One region of the Streptomyces sp. NPDC020801 genome, then DNA from elsewhere that is predicted to be linked to it. Evidence: riboswitches for the same ligand, from Rfam matches in the RefSeq annotation. Region 1 holds a riboswitch; the other holds the start of a gene.
What was found. A riboswitch is a leader RNA that binds a small molecule or an ion and turns the genes downstream of it on or off. The one in region 1 is predicted to bind cobalamin.
Positions count from the first base shown of each region.

Region 2: it holds a riboswitch for cobalamin, as region 1 does, so the genes downstream of both, ACH4UM_RS30545 (cobalamin biosynthesis protein) here and ACH4UM_RS15830 (HoxN/HupN/NixA family nickel/cobalt transporter) in region 1, are expected to answer to the same signal.

Region 1 covers NZ_JBIRST010000006.1:382,327-389,372, forward strand. Annotated here, with positions in the region: gene ACH4UM_RS15820 (hypothetical protein) at 75-875, opposite strand; gene ACH4UM_RS15825 (nucleoside hydrolase) at 1,247-2,278, shown strand; gene ACH4UM_RS15830 (HoxN/HupN/NixA family nickel/cobalt transporter) at 2,275-3,372, opposite strand; cobalamin riboswitch at 3,403-3,609, opposite strand; gene ACH4UM_RS15835 (ArsR/SmtB family transcription factor) at 3,689-4,036, shown strand; gene ACH4UM_RS15840 (hypothetical protein) at 4,081-4,218, shown strand; gene ACH4UM_RS15845 (DUF4142 domain-containing protein) at 4,336-5,064, opposite strand; gene ACH4UM_RS15850 (DUF6445 family protein) at 5,298-5,981, shown strand; gene ACH4UM_RS15855 (hypothetical protein) at 6,021-7,046, opposite strand, start outside.
Region 2 covers NZ_JBIRST010000018.1:58,688-65,733, forward strand. Annotated here, with positions in the region: gene ACH4UM_RS30535 (anion permease) at 1-1,077, shown strand, start outside; gene ACH4UM_RS30540 (hypothetical protein) at 1,109-1,339, shown strand; cobalamin riboswitch at 1,531-1,674, shown strand; gene ACH4UM_RS30545 (cobalamin biosynthesis protein) at 1,774-2,727, shown strand; gene ACH4UM_RS30550 (cobyric acid synthase) at 2,724-4,271, shown strand; gene cobN (cobaltochelatase subunit CobN) at 4,268-7,046, shown strand, end outside.

The DNA.
Region 1 (7,046 bases):
GGCCGAGTCGGCGCGGCCCGCCGCCGTTCGGGTGAGCGGATCGGCGCGGCCGGGGCCCGGCGGCGCTTCACGGGTCACCGGCCGGCGGCGGGTCCGGCCTGTGCGCGGGCCTGGCGGTGGATGTCCGTCAGACGCTGCGCGCCCAGCTGGGCCGCCTGGCCGGCCAGGTCTTCCGGCACCGGGCCCGGCGCGCCGTCAGTGAGGGTGATCGCGTCGTCGCCGACCCGGACCACGGCGACGTCGAGGGTGAGGGTGGTCGTCCCCCCCTCGTCCGAGGCCCCGAAGAAGGCGATCCGCAGCCCCTGGCGGGCGTCCCCCGCCTCCGGCAGGGCGAGGTCGAGGACCTGTACGTCCTGCACGCCGGCCCGCGTGGTCGTCGCCGTGAACCGGGCGCACTTCTGCGGCAGCGTCCTGAGCCAGGCCAGGGTGCGGTCCACGTCCGCCGCGCGGAGGGCGAGTACCTGGTAGTGCAGCTGGGCGGCGTCGTCGGCGTCGTCGAAGCCGGCCACCGCCTGGGTGGCGGTGGGGACGCCGAGCAGCTCGTCGGCGTAGAGGGCGTCGAGGAGGCGCTGGCAGTCGGGGGCGTCGGTCCGTGCCTTGAGCACCCCGTCCCGCCAGGTCGCGGCGCCCTGCGTGGGGGCCCACGGGCCGCCCAGGTCCGCCTCGGTGAGCAGCGCGGATTGCGCCTGGGCCGTGGTGAGCGCGCCGACGGGGCTCGCGGAGCCGGGCGCGGACGGGCGCGATGCCGCAGCGGCGGCCGAGGGCGCCCCGGCGGCCCGGTCCGTCCCCCCGGACCCGCAGGCGGTCGTGGCCAGCAGGACGGCTGCGCCGAGCACACCGGCGTGCAGGACACGGGCGGCCGGGGGACGGGTCATGGGGTGCCTCCAGACGTACGGACTGCTCACTGCGGGCGGCTCACTGCTCACTGCGGACTGCGGGGTCTCGAGTCGCGTCGGTCCTCTCACGGCACCACCGAGTCGCCGCGCCCACCAGCGAGCCGGGCCGTCCGGGTGAGGTGCCGGGGGAAACCGGTCGCGCCCGCGCCCGGCCCGTCGCTTCCGTCCGGCCGCTGAGGCGCGCCCTTCGCCGTCCCCGGGTCCCCCGCCCCCTCCGGCGAGGAGGACCCCGGTGCACGCCCGCCCGGGTGGTGATCGGGGAGCCCGGCGGAGGGCGGCGGGGCGCGGCATCGCGCGCCGCCGCGCTGTGGCCCCGACGCTTAGGGTCGCTGTGACGGAAGGAGTCCCGCGTGACCGGTCAGCCCATTCCCGTGATCATCGACTGCGACACCGGCGTCGACGACGCTCTGGCCCTGCTCTTCGCCGTGCGCCACCCGGATCTGGACCTGCGCGCGGTCAGCTGTGTCGCCGGGAACACGGACGTGGACCAGGTGGTGCGCAACACCCTGACCGTCCTGGAACAGGCGGGCGCCGGCGACGTCCCCGTCGCGCGGGGCGCCGAGCGCCCGCTGATCGAGCCCGCCCGCAACGCCCACCACGTGCACGGCCACGACGGCATGGGCGATCTCGGCCTGCCCGCGCCGGCCCGCCGGCCCCTCGACGTGCATGCGGTGGCGTTGCTGCGCCGGGAGATCCTCGCCTCCCCCCGTCCGGTCACCCTGATCCCGACGGCTCCCCTGACGAACATCGCGCTGCTGTTGCGCACGCATCCCGAAGTGACCGGCAACATCGAGCGGATCGTCTTCATGGGCGGCGCGGTGGCCACCGGGAACGCCACGGCGGTGGCCGAGTTCAACGTCTGGCACGACCCGGAGGCGGCGGCGGTCCTGCTCACCGCGGGGGTACCGATCACCATGTACGGACTCGACGTGTTCGAGCGGGTGGTCGTCCCGGCCGCGGATGTGCGGCGGTTGCGGGAGAGCGCGGAGCCCGGCGCGCGCCTCGCCGGGCGCCTGCTGTCCCACCGCGACCCGGCGACCTACAACGCCCCGTCCGACGAACTCGGCGACGCCTCCGGCGGCCTCGGCGACGCGGGCGCGGTCTGCTCGGTCGCCGACCCCGTGGGGCTGACCACGCACCGGTTGCCGGTGGAGGTGAACCTCGCGCCGGGCCCGGCACGGGGTCAGACGGTGGTCGACCGCCGCCCCCGCCCCGGCGAGGCGGAGCTGCACGGCGAGGCGCGCGAACAGCCGCTGCTCGACGTGGCGTTGGACATCGACGCCGAGCGGTACGTGAGGCTGTACCTGGCCACCGTCGAGGGTGTCCGGAAGGGGTGGTCCCGGGAGGGGCGCTCCCGGGGGTCCCAGGAGGGGCGCTCCTAGGTGGTGTCGGCGGACCGGACCGCCCACCGCTGTTCCACCTTCGCCACCTTCCAGTACGTCAGTGCCGCCGCCCACACCGCGACGAACAGGCCGACGATGACGTAGCCCACGTTGTCGAGGTCCAGGCCCGCGATCCAGCCGGTCAGGTCGTCACGCAGGTCGAGCTTGTCGCGCACCACGCCGACCAGCTCGATGGTGCCGATGAAGAAGGCGACGGCGATGGACAGGCCGGTGATGGTCAGGTTGTAGAAGACCTTGCGGACCGGGTTGGAGAACGCCCACTGGTAGGCGAAGTTCATGAAGGTGCCGTCGAGGGTGTCGAACAGGCACATGCCCGCGGTGAACAGCAGCGGCAGGCACAGGATCGCGTACCAGGGCAGTCCGGCCGCCGCGCCCGAGCCCGCCATCACCATCAGCGTGACCTCGGTGGCCGTCTCGAAGCCGAGCCCGAACAGGAAGCCCAGCGGGTACATCTGACCGGGCCGGGAGATCGACCTGGTGAGACGGCCGAGGAAGCGGTTCATGAAGCCCCGCGAGTCCAGGTGCTGTTCGAGTTCCGTCTCGTCGTACGTACCGGCCCGCATGGACCGGAAGACCTTCAGGATGCCGAGCAGGGCGACCAGGTTGAGGGCGGCGATGAGGTAGAGGAAGGTACCGGCGATCGTCGTCCCCATGAAGCCGAGCACCTGGTGGGTGCGCGAGCCCTCGTTCATGACCTTGCCGGCCAGCGAGGTGCCGCCAGCGATCAGCAGGGCGAGCACCACGACCACGCTGGAGTGGCCGAGGGCGAACCAGAAGCCGACCGACACCGGGCGCTTGCCGTCCGCCATCAGCTTGCGGGTGGTGTTGTCGATGGCGGCGATGTGGTCGGCGTCGAAGGCGTGCCGTACGCCGAGGGTGTAGGCGGTGACGCCGAGGCCGATGCCGAAGGCCTTCGTCCCCACCTGGTAGTGCTCGGGGACGACGAGCAGGAACAGGATGCCGAAGGCGACGACGTGCAGTGCGGTGATCACCGCCATCAGGCCCGCGGTCTTCAGGGTGTCCTCGCGCCGCCAGCGGAAGGACGTCTTGTGGGCAGGGTCGGGCAGGGCCATCCGGTCTTCACGCTCCAGCACCTCGTGGATCACTTCGTGAGCTGCCGTGGCCGGTCTCCTGGCTTACGGGTCGTGCGTTCCCGGTCCGCCTTCCCGGCCGTCGCACGACGGCCAGTGGCTGCCCCTTGCGGGACGTGGGCCCGGAACTCCCCGATCACAGTGGCGAGGGCCGCTCCGGCATGGACCCCCTGAGGGGCCGTCACCGGCTTCCCGAACACCACGGCCCGCCAACCGTAGAGGTGCGAGCGCTTCCCTGCATAGCTGCATACCTGCGCAGGTATGGAAGATCACAGAAGTGGCCTGCGAGGATGGCGGCATGCATCTCGTCCCGGCCGACCGCGCAGGCCGCCGTACGATCGACGGCCACCGGGTCTGCGACGCCATCGCCGCGATCGGCGAACCCGGTCACGTACGCACCTGGGCCGACCGCTTCTCCCTGCTCGCCGACCCCCGGCGGCTGGCACTCCTGCTGGCTCTGCACCGCACCGGGCCCCTCGCCGTCTCCGACCTCGCGATCGCCACCGGCATGAACGACCCCGCCGTCTCGCAGGCCCTGCGGCTGCTGCGGGCGGCGGGGGTCGTGACGGGGGAGAAGGAGGGCCGCGTGGTGCGGTACCGGGTGGTGGACGCGGAGGTCGCCGCGCTGCTCAAGCACTGCGGCTGACCGGCGGCAAGCCGGCCCCCTGGCTGGAGGACACCCCCGAGGGTGTGCCGGCCTTCGCCCGCTGTGCGGGCCGGCGGTGCGTCACCAACCTCTCCGGCAGCGCGGTTCCGCTCCCGGGGGAGGCGCTGCTGAGCAGTGCGCCACTGGCGGCGAGCCGGCTGGAGGCGGACACCACCGTGTGACTGACCTGGCCACGAGTCCTTCCTCTCCCGGCCCTTTGTCTCCCGGCCCTTCCTCCCTGGCCCTTGCCCCCTCGCCCTTCCTCCCTGCTGCTCACCCCACCTGCTCACCCCACCTGCTCACCCCACCGTCGGGCTCGGGCTCGGATTCGGGTTCGATCCGCCGTCGATCACCAGCGGGCTCGACGTGGCGTTCGGCGGCGGGGTGAGCACCACCTCCGGCTGGCCGGCGGGCGGGGGCGGCGGGGTCAGGTCGGTGTCGGGCAGCTTCGGCGGGGTCGTCTCCTGGAAGTTCACCTGGTCGAAGTTGACCAGTCCGGTCTGCTCCATCACCGTGATGTGGTCGAGCACGGTGGCGTTGGCCTGGTTGGCGAGCTGGCGTACCAGGGTGTTCTTGGTGGTGGAGCGGATCTTCGCGATCGTGTTGAAGATCGAACCGTGCGTCACACGCAGGATGTTGGCCATGTCGTTGTCGAACTGCTTGCCGCTGTCCGAGTTGAGGGTGTTGACGAAGCCCTGCTGCTGAGGGCTGGCCAAGTTGGGCAGCGTGATGTTCAGCATCGGCGCGATCTTGCGGCAGCTGGCGTCCAGCGCCGCGTGCCCGTCGATCAGGTGCTGTCCGGCGGTCACGACCGCCTTGGTGGTGCCCTTCTTCACGGCCATCTGACCGACGGGGTACTCCCACAGCCCGGCCGCGCGCACCTTCACCACGAAGTCCCGGTCACCCTCCGTCAGGGGCCCCCACTGCGTCTGCGCGATGACGCGCGAGGGGTCGCTGGAGACCTTGGTGACTCCGAGCATGCTGGGATAGGCGAGCGCGACCAGGGTCAGGCTGAGAGCTCCGCCCACGAAGAGAGTTCCCGTCGCGTTCCGCGAAAAGCGCACCGTGCCTCCTGCCCGGTCATGTGTCCCGCCCATGGGCGGTTCGGACGCACAGGAGTACGGATCGGATAGCGGGAACAACCTTTTGATTGGGTAAAAAGTCGCGGCGGCCGGGGTGTTGGCAGGTGCGGGGAAGGTTGACGCAACGTTGACCGCGCCGTGGGAGAGCTCTGGCAGGGGCCCGCCCTAGATTCGGCCGTATGCCCCCACAACCCCGCGGTGTGCCCACCGCGCTCCCCGTCCTGCCCTACCGCAAGCCCACCAAGGGCCGTGACTACTGGGTCATCGACGACGTCCTGCCCGACGCGGACGCCGTACGGGAGCGGTGTCTGGCCAAGGACGACTGGGTCAAGGGGTATCCGTACACCTCGGAGACCTGGCCCGGGCTGCGGACCATGCCGGGCCTGGAGCCGTCCGAACTGGCCCGGGTCGAACGGCTGGTGAGGAAGGCGACAGGAGCGAAGGAACTCCGGGTGCAGCAGGCCCCCGGCGGCGGCACCCTCAACCACAACTGCGTCCAGGTGGTCGGCGAGGGCGAGAGCGAGCCGAGGCCGCACACCGACTCACGGGCGCTGTGCCGGTACGCGGCCGTGCTGTACCTCAACCCCTCGGTGCCCAAGGACTGCGGGACCAGCTTCTACCGTCAGTCCCTGCCGGGTGGCCGGCTCGGCGGCAACGTCGTGCAGGCCCCGCACAACAACCTTGTCGAGGCCCTCGGTACGCGGTTCGTGGCGCCGGACGCCTTCGAGGAGGACGTCCGCGTGCCGCACAAGGCCAACCGGTTGCTGCTCTACCACGCCAACCTCGTGCACAGCGCGACCGGTTACTCCGGACGCACACTGGAGGAGAAGCGGATGACGGCGGTCTTCTTCTGGATGGCGTGACCGCCGGGGCGGCGCCCGGTGCCCCTTCCCGCGCCGTCCTCAGCCGCGGCGGCGGCACCACAGCCACAGGGCGCCCATGCCCAGCGACGCCGCGGTCAGGGCGATGACCACGACCGGCCAGTGGCTGCCGTCCAGGCTCACGTCGGTGACCAGCACGCCCACGACCACGGCGACCGGCACCAGGAGGGAACCCAGGACGCGGACCCGGGCGGCCACGCCGGGGGGGCCGGGCCGCGGTCGCCGGCGCGGCGGCGCAGTGGGCGCGTCGAAGTAGAAGCGGGTGGCGCGGTCCGCGAACCGGGCGGTCCCGGCGTCGTAGGCCCGCGCCATGTACGGCAGCCACACGAGTGGTGCCACCATGCCCACGGCGAAGGTCACCGCCAGCAGCGACCAGTGCGCGGCCTGCTGCCACCGGGACGCCCGGACGGCGGATCCGGGCGGAGCGAGCAGCCCGAGCAGGCGGGCCATGCGGACGGTGACGGTCCACAGGGCGGCGATACGCCGGATGGTGCGGCGGGCGGGGTGCCGGTGGGGATGTGGCTCGGGGCGCTGATCGGAACGCCTCTCGCAGCCTTGGCGGCAAGCCCGCCCCGAACGCCGCCGGGACCGCCCTGCGGAGCGTCGTCCCGAACCCTGTCCGGGACCCTGTCCGGGACCCTGTCCGGAACGCCGGGCGGCCAGGCGGGCGGTCTGGGCGTTCAGGGCCTGCCGGGCCGGCCCGACGTCGCCGTAGACGCCCTGGAGGACGAGGAGTTCGGCGGCCCGCTCGGAGCCGGTCGGGTCGCGGCCGTCCAGCGCGGCCAGGTCCAGGGCCAGGCGCGCCTGGCTGAGCAGGGCGGCGCAGAAGGCGACCGGCACGAGCACGAGGAACGGCCCCCCGACGAAGGCACCCTGGCTGACCGTGTTCCGCCGGCCCCGGGCGACCAGCCGGGCGCGCAGTTCGACCGGTTCGCCCCGGGGGAGGCTTTCCGCCGCCCGCTTGGCGCGCGGGCCCATCCGGCGCACCGCGAACAGGGCCAGGGTCTCGGGCAGGTGCGGCGGGTCGGCGAGCACCTCCCGCAGCAG
Region 2 (7,046 bases), on a different contig from region 1:
CTCGTCGACGAGACCGGCATCCGTCCCGAGGTCATCTTCGCCGCCCTGGTCGGCGCGATCCTCTGGAACCTGCTGACCTGGCTGGTCGGGCTTCCGTCCAGTTCCTCGCACGCCCTCATGGGCGGCCTGATCGGTGCGGCGATCGCCTCCGCCGGCTTCGGCGCGGTGCACGGCGACGTGCTCGTCACCAAGGTGCTGCTCCCCGCCGTCGCCGCTCCGGTCGTCGCGGGCATCGCGGCCATGGTCTCGACCAGGCTGTCGTACACCATCGGCCGGAAGTCGGACGGCAAGGCGGCCGAGAAGGGCCACCGGGCCGGCCAGGTCGCCTCCGCGGGCCTGGTCTCGCTGGCCCACGGCACCAACGACGCGCAGAAGACGATGGGCGTCATCACCCTCGCCCTGATCGCCGGCGGCGCCATCGCCCCCGGCTCCAACCCTCCCACCTGGGTCATCCTGTCCGCGGGCCTGGCCATCGCGCTCGGCACCTACATCGGCGGCTGGCGCATCATCCGCACCATGGGCAAGGGCCTGACCGACCTGCAGCCGCAGCAGGGCTTCGCGGCCCAGACCAGCGCGGCCACGGCCATCCTGGCCTCCTCCCACCTCGGCTTCTCGCTCTCCACCACGCACGTCGTCTCCGGCTCGGTGATGGGCGCGGGTCTGGGCCGCAAGGGCGGCGTGGTCCGCTGGTCCACCGCCACCCGGATGGCCGTCGCCTGGGTGCTCACGCTGCCGGCCGCGGCCCTGGTCGGCGCCGGCGCGGAGGCCGTGACGGCCCTCGGCGACTGGGGCACCGCGCTGGTCGCCGTGTTCCTGGTGACCGCGAGCGCCGGGATCTGGAAGCTCTCCCGGCGTCAGGTCGTCGACCACACCAACGTCAACGAGGCCGAGGAGCCGGCCGGCGTGGTCACCCAGGCCATCGCCGCCGTGTCCCCGCCCCCGGCGGCTCCCGTGACCGAGGCCGCCGCCCCGGCGACGGAGGACCTCGCGGCCACGATCCCCGCCCCGGCGACCGCGCCCGGCGCCGACCCGGCGCACACGGCCGCCCAGGCGGTCCCGCCGGCCGCCGCCGTCTGAGCCCGACCCGGTTACCGAAGGAAGCATCACCATGAAGATCGACTGGGCAGCCCTCGGCTCCGTCTTCGGCGTCAGCCTCGGCGTCACCGTGGGCCTCGTGGCCCTGTTCACCCTGGGCATCGCCGGCCTCTCCCGCCGGGAGCGTGCCGTCACCCAGGGCAGCGGCGGCGGGGCACTCGCGGTCACCGGCGCATACGTCTGCTTCGCCGCGTGCGCCGCCGCGGTGGCCTACGGGATCTACCTGATCATGGCCAAGGCCTGACACCGATCACGGCCACGGCCCGAGCCCGAGCGCCGGCCCGAGCACCTGTCCGAGCACCCGCTCGCGGCTCCTCGCACCTCACCGCCCGCCCTGCCCGACCGCCGCCCCGGCGGACCGGGCAGGGCGGGCTTTTCACATCGGCGGTGTGGGCCTCATCTCAGTACCGCTTCGCAGGTCAACGGCAAGTTGACGGGTGTTCGCGGGCGTGGTGGACTGCCGGAGCCATCTACGGCGGCAGGAGAGGAAGCCGGTGCGAGTCCGGCGCGGTCCCGCCACTGTGACCGGGGAAGAACATCCCCGGGAGCCAGGAACTCTCACCGCCGGTCTAGTCGAACCAGGGCGTGGACACCCTGAGTGAGGACATATCGCCATGCGCGGCTGCCGACCGAGGTTCAACAGCGACGCTCTGCCCGGCCCCACGGTCGGCTGAACCGATGGGTGCCGATCGCGTCTTCGCGTACGGCGCCGCCGCCGGCCTCCTCGGTGACCTGCTCCTCGGCGATCCACGCCGCGGGCACCCGGTCGCCGCGTTCGGGCGGGCCGCGGGCGCCGTGGAACGCGCGCTGTGGCGGGACCACCGCGGATGGGGCGCCCTGCACACCGCGGTGTGCGTCGGGGGCGTCGTGTCGTCGGCCGCGCTCGCCGCGTCCGCCGTACGCCCCTCCCGTACCGCCTCCGCCGCCCTGACCGCCGCCGCCACCTGGGCCGTCGTCGGGGGGACCTCGCTCGGGCGGGAGGCGCGCGCGATCGGGCGGGCGCTGGAGGCCGGGGACGTGGCCGGCGCCCGGGCGCGACTGCCCCATCTGTGCGGGCGCGACCCGCAGGCCCTGGACGCCGACTCGATCGCCCGGGCCGTCGTGGAGTCCGTCGCCGAGAACACCTCCGACGCGGTGGTGGGCGCGCTGGTGTGGGGCGCCGTCGCCGGTGTGCCGGGGCTGCTCGGGTTCCGGGCCGTCAACACCCTCGACGCCATGGTCGGCCACAAGTCCCCGCGCCACCGCCGCTACGGCTGGGCCTCCGCCCGGCTCGACGACCTCGCGGGCTGGCCGGGGGCACGGCTCACCGCCGCCGCGGCGGCCGTGGCGGGTCCTGATCCGCGAGGCGCCGTACGGGCCTGGCGCGCCGACGCCGCCAAGCACCCGAGCCCCAACGCCGGGCCGGTCGAGGCCTCGTTCGCGGGGGCGCTCGGGGTGCGGCTGGGGGGCACGTTGTCGTACGGGGGGCGTGTGGAGCACCGGCCGGTGCTCAACAGCCCCGGGCGTGCAGTCCAGGTGGGTGACATCGAACGGGCCGTACGGCTCTCCCGGCGCGTGAGCTGGCTCGCGCTCGGCACGTGCGCCGTCGCCAGGCTCCTTTGCAACCGTCGGACGAAGGGACGTACCTCATGAGCGGCGGGCTGCTCGTCGCCGGCACCACCTCCGACGCCGGGAAGAGCGTCGTCACGGCCGGGATCTGCCGGTGGCTGGTGCGGCAGGGGGTCAAGGTCGCGCCCTTCAAGGCGCAGAACATGTCCCTCAACTCGTTCGTCACACGCGAGGGCGCCGAGATCGGGCGGGCGCAGGCCATGCAGGCCCAGGCCTGCCGGATCGAGCCCACCGCGCTGATGAACCCGGTGCTGCTCAAGCCGGGCGGCGAGCAGAGCAGCCAGGTGGTGCTGCTGGGCAGGCCGGTCGGCGAGTTGAGCGCGCGCGGCTACCACGGCGGCCGTCAGCAGGGGCTCCTCGGGACCGTGCTGGACTGCCTCGCCGAGTTGCGGGGCACGTATGACGCGGTGATCTGTGAGGGGGCGGGCAGCCCGGCGGAGATCAATCTGCGCCGGACCGACATCGTCAACATGGGAATCGCGCGGAACGCGCGGCTGCCCGTGCTCGTCGTCGGCGACATCGACCGCGGCGGCGTCTTCGCCTCCTTCTTCGGCACCGTCGCCCTGCTCTCCCCCGAGGACCAGGAACTGGTCGCCGGGTTCCTCGTCAACAAGTTCCGGGGCGATGTCTCCCTCCTCGAACCCGGCCTCGACATGCTGCACGGGCTCACCGGGCGGCGTACCTACGGCGTCCTGCCGTTCCGGCACGGGCTCGGCATCGACGAGGAGGACGGGATGGGGGTCCCACCTGCTCGAACGCCGTTGAGAGCCTGGGGGAGGGTGCCGTTGCGGGGCACCGTGCGGGAGTCCGAAGTCAGCGCCCCCGTCGGCGAGGAAGTCCTGCGGGTCGCCGTCTGCGCCGTTCCGCTGATGTCCAACTTCACGGACGTGGACGCGCTGGCCGCCGAACCGGGCGTCGTCGTGCGCTTCGTGGACCGGCCCGAGGAACTGGCCGACGCGGACCTCGTGGTCGTGCCGGGGACCCGGGGCACGGTCCGGGCGCTGGACTGGCTGTGGGAGCGGGGACTGGCCGAGGCGCTGCGGCGCAGGGCTGCCGAGGGGCGGCCCGTGCTCGGCGTCTGCGGCGGCTTCCAGATCCTCGGCGAGCACATCGAGGACGAGGTCGAGAGCCGGCGCGGGCACGTCGACGGGCTCGGACTGCTGCCGGTACGGGTCCGGTTCGCCCGGGAGAAGACCCTGACCCGGCCGGCCGGCGAGGCCCTGGGCGAGCGGGTCGAGGGCTACGAGATCCACCACGGGATCGCCGAGGTCACCGGCGGGGTCCCCTTCCTCGACGGCTGCCGGGCCGGCTCCGTCTGGGGCACGCACTGGCACGGCTCGCTGGAGTCGGACGGTTTCCGGCGGGCCTTCCTGCGCGAGGTGGCGGCCACCGCGGGCCGCCGCTTCGTACCCGCCCCCGACACGTCGTTCGCCGCGCTGCGCGAGGCGCAGCTCGACCGGCTCGGCGACCTGATCGAACAGCACGCGGACACGGACGCGCTCTGGCGGCTCATCGAGTCGGGCGCGCCGCAAGGACTGCCCTTCATTCCACCGGGAGCGCCCGCATGAGCACAGTGTTGTTGTTGTCGACCGCCGACACCGATCTGCTGGCGGCCCGTGCCTCCGGCGCCTCCTACCGGATCGGCAACCCGACCCGCGTGGACGTGCGGGCCGAGCTGCCCGCACTGCTCGACGGCGCGGACCTCGCCGTCGTACGGCTGCTCGGCGGCAAACGTGCCTGGGAGGACGGGCTGGCCGCCCTGAAGGCCTCCGGCATCCCGACCGTGCTGCTCGGTGGAGAGACCGTCCCGGACGCGGAGTTGATGGCCGAGTCGTCCGTGCCGGCCGGTGTCGTCGCCGAAGCACTCAGGTACCTCGTCGAGGGCGGTCCCGCCAACCTCACCGAACTCGCGCGGTTCCTGTCCGACACCGTGCTGCTGACGGGAGAGGGATTCACCGAGCCGCAGAAGATGCCCGAGTACGGCGTCCACGGCGAGCGTCCCTTCGCCCGCGGCCGCCCGACCATCGGCGTGCTCTTCTACCGGGCCCATGAGCTGAGCGGGAACACGGCGTTCGTCGACACGCTGTGCGACGCCATCGAGGCGCGGGGCGCCAACGCCCTTCCCGTGTACTGCGGTTCGCTGCGCGGCGCGGACGCCGGGCTGTACGAGATCCTGGGCAGGGCCGACGCCCTGGTCGCCACCGTCCTCGCCGCGGGCGGCACGCACGCCTCGCGGGCGTCGGCGGGCGGCGACGAGGAGTCCTGGGACATCGGCGCGCTCGCCGACCTGAACATCCCCGTGCTGCAGGGCCTTTGCCTCACCTCCTCGCACGCGGTCTGGGACGGGTCCGACGCCGCCCTCTCCCCCATGGACGCGGCGATGCAGGTCGCGATCCCGGAGTTCGACGGGCGGCTCGTCACGGTGCCGTTCTCCTTCAAGGAGCAGGGGACCGGCGACGTGCCCGTGTACGTCGCCGACCCCGAGCGGGCCGGCCGCGTCGCCGGAATCGCCGTACGCCACGCCCGGTTGAAGCACCAGGCCAACGCCGACAAGAAGATCGCGCTGGTCTTCACCGCCTACCCGACCAAGCACTCGCGGGTCGGCAACGCGGTCGGCCTCGACACCCCCGCCTCGGCGGTACGGGTGCTGGACGCGCTGCGGGAGGCGGGCTACGCCGTCGAGGGCTACCCCGACAACGGCGACGAGCTGATCCACCGCCTCATCGAGGCCGGCGGCCACGACGTCGAGTGGCTGACGGAGGAGCAGCTGGCCGCCGCGCCCGCGCGGGTGCCGCTCGCCGGCTACCGGGCGTGGTTCGACAGGCTGGATCCCGGGCTTCGGGACGGCATGCTTCAGGCGTGGGGCGAGCCGCCGGGTTCTCTCTACGTCGACGGCGACGACATCGTGCTCGCCTCCCTGCGGTTCGGGAACGTGGTCGTCATGATCCAGCCGCCGCGCGGCTTCGGCGAGAACCCGATCGCGATCTACCACGACCCCGACATGCCGCCGTCCCACCACTACATGGCGGCGTACCGCTGGCTGGAGGCCGCGCCGTCGGAGGGTGGCTTCGGCGCCGACGCGATCGTGCACATGGGCAAGCACGGCACGATGGAGTGGCTGCCGGGCAAGGGCCTCGGGCTGTCGCGCGGCTGCGCCCCCGACGCGGTCCTCGGCGACCTGCCCCTGATCTACCCCTTCATCGTCAACGACCCCGGCGAGGGCACCCAGGCCAAGCGGCGCGGCCACGCCACGGTCGTCGACCACCTCGTCCCGCCGATGGCGCGCGCCGACACCTACGGCGACCTGGCCAGGCTGGAGCAGCTGCTCGACGAGTACGCGCTCGTCTGCGACCTGGACCCGGCGAAGGCCCCGGCCGTCCGGGCCCAGATCTGGACCCTGGTCAAGGCCGCCGAGCTGCACCACGACCTGCACGTGGACGAGCAGCCGGACGACGCCGGGTTCGACGAGTTCGTCATGCACATCGACGGCTATCTGTGCGAGATCAAGGACGTGCAGATCCGCGACGGCCTGCACATCCTGGGCGGCGGGCCGGTCGGTGAGCCGCGCGTGAACCTGGTGCTCGCGGTGCTGCGCGCCGCGCAGGTGTGGGGCGGGCAGGCGGGCGCGGTGCCGGGGCTGAGGGCGTCGCTGGCGGCGCACTTCGGGCTGGTGGAGAAGGAACTGCTGGCCGAGCCTGGCGCACCGGTGAAGGTGCCGGTGGAGCTGACGGACCTGGTTCAGGGCCCGGCGCGAACGGCCGCCGACACGATCGACCTGCTGGAGCAGCTGTGCCGGCGGCTCGCGGAGGGAATGGAGTCCCGAGGGTGGGACGTCGCGGCCGCCGCCGGTCTCGTCCGTGACGTCCTGGGAGGTGAACTGCCGGACGCGGTGGCCGTGCTGGAGTTCGCCTGCACCGAGGTCGTACCCCGGCTGGCGAGGACCACCGACGAGATCGGCCACATCCTCCGCGCGCTGGAGGGCGGTTACGTCCCGGCGGGCCCGTCCGGCTCACCGACCCGCGGCCTGGTCAACGTGCTGCCGACCGGCCGGAACTTCTACTCGGTGGACCCCAAGGCCATCCCGTCCAGGCTCAGCTGGGAGGTCGGCCAGTCGCTCGCGGACTCCCTGGTGCAGCGGTATCTGCAGGACACCGGCGAATACCCCAAGTCCGTCGGCCTCACCGTCTGGGGCACGTCCGCCATGCGCACCCAGGGCGACGACATCGCCGAGATCCTGGCGCTGCTGGGCTGCCGCCCGGTGTGGGACGACGCCTCGCGCCGGGTGACCGGCTTCGAGGTGGTGCCCCTGGCGGAGCTGGGCCGGCCGCGCATCGACGTCACGG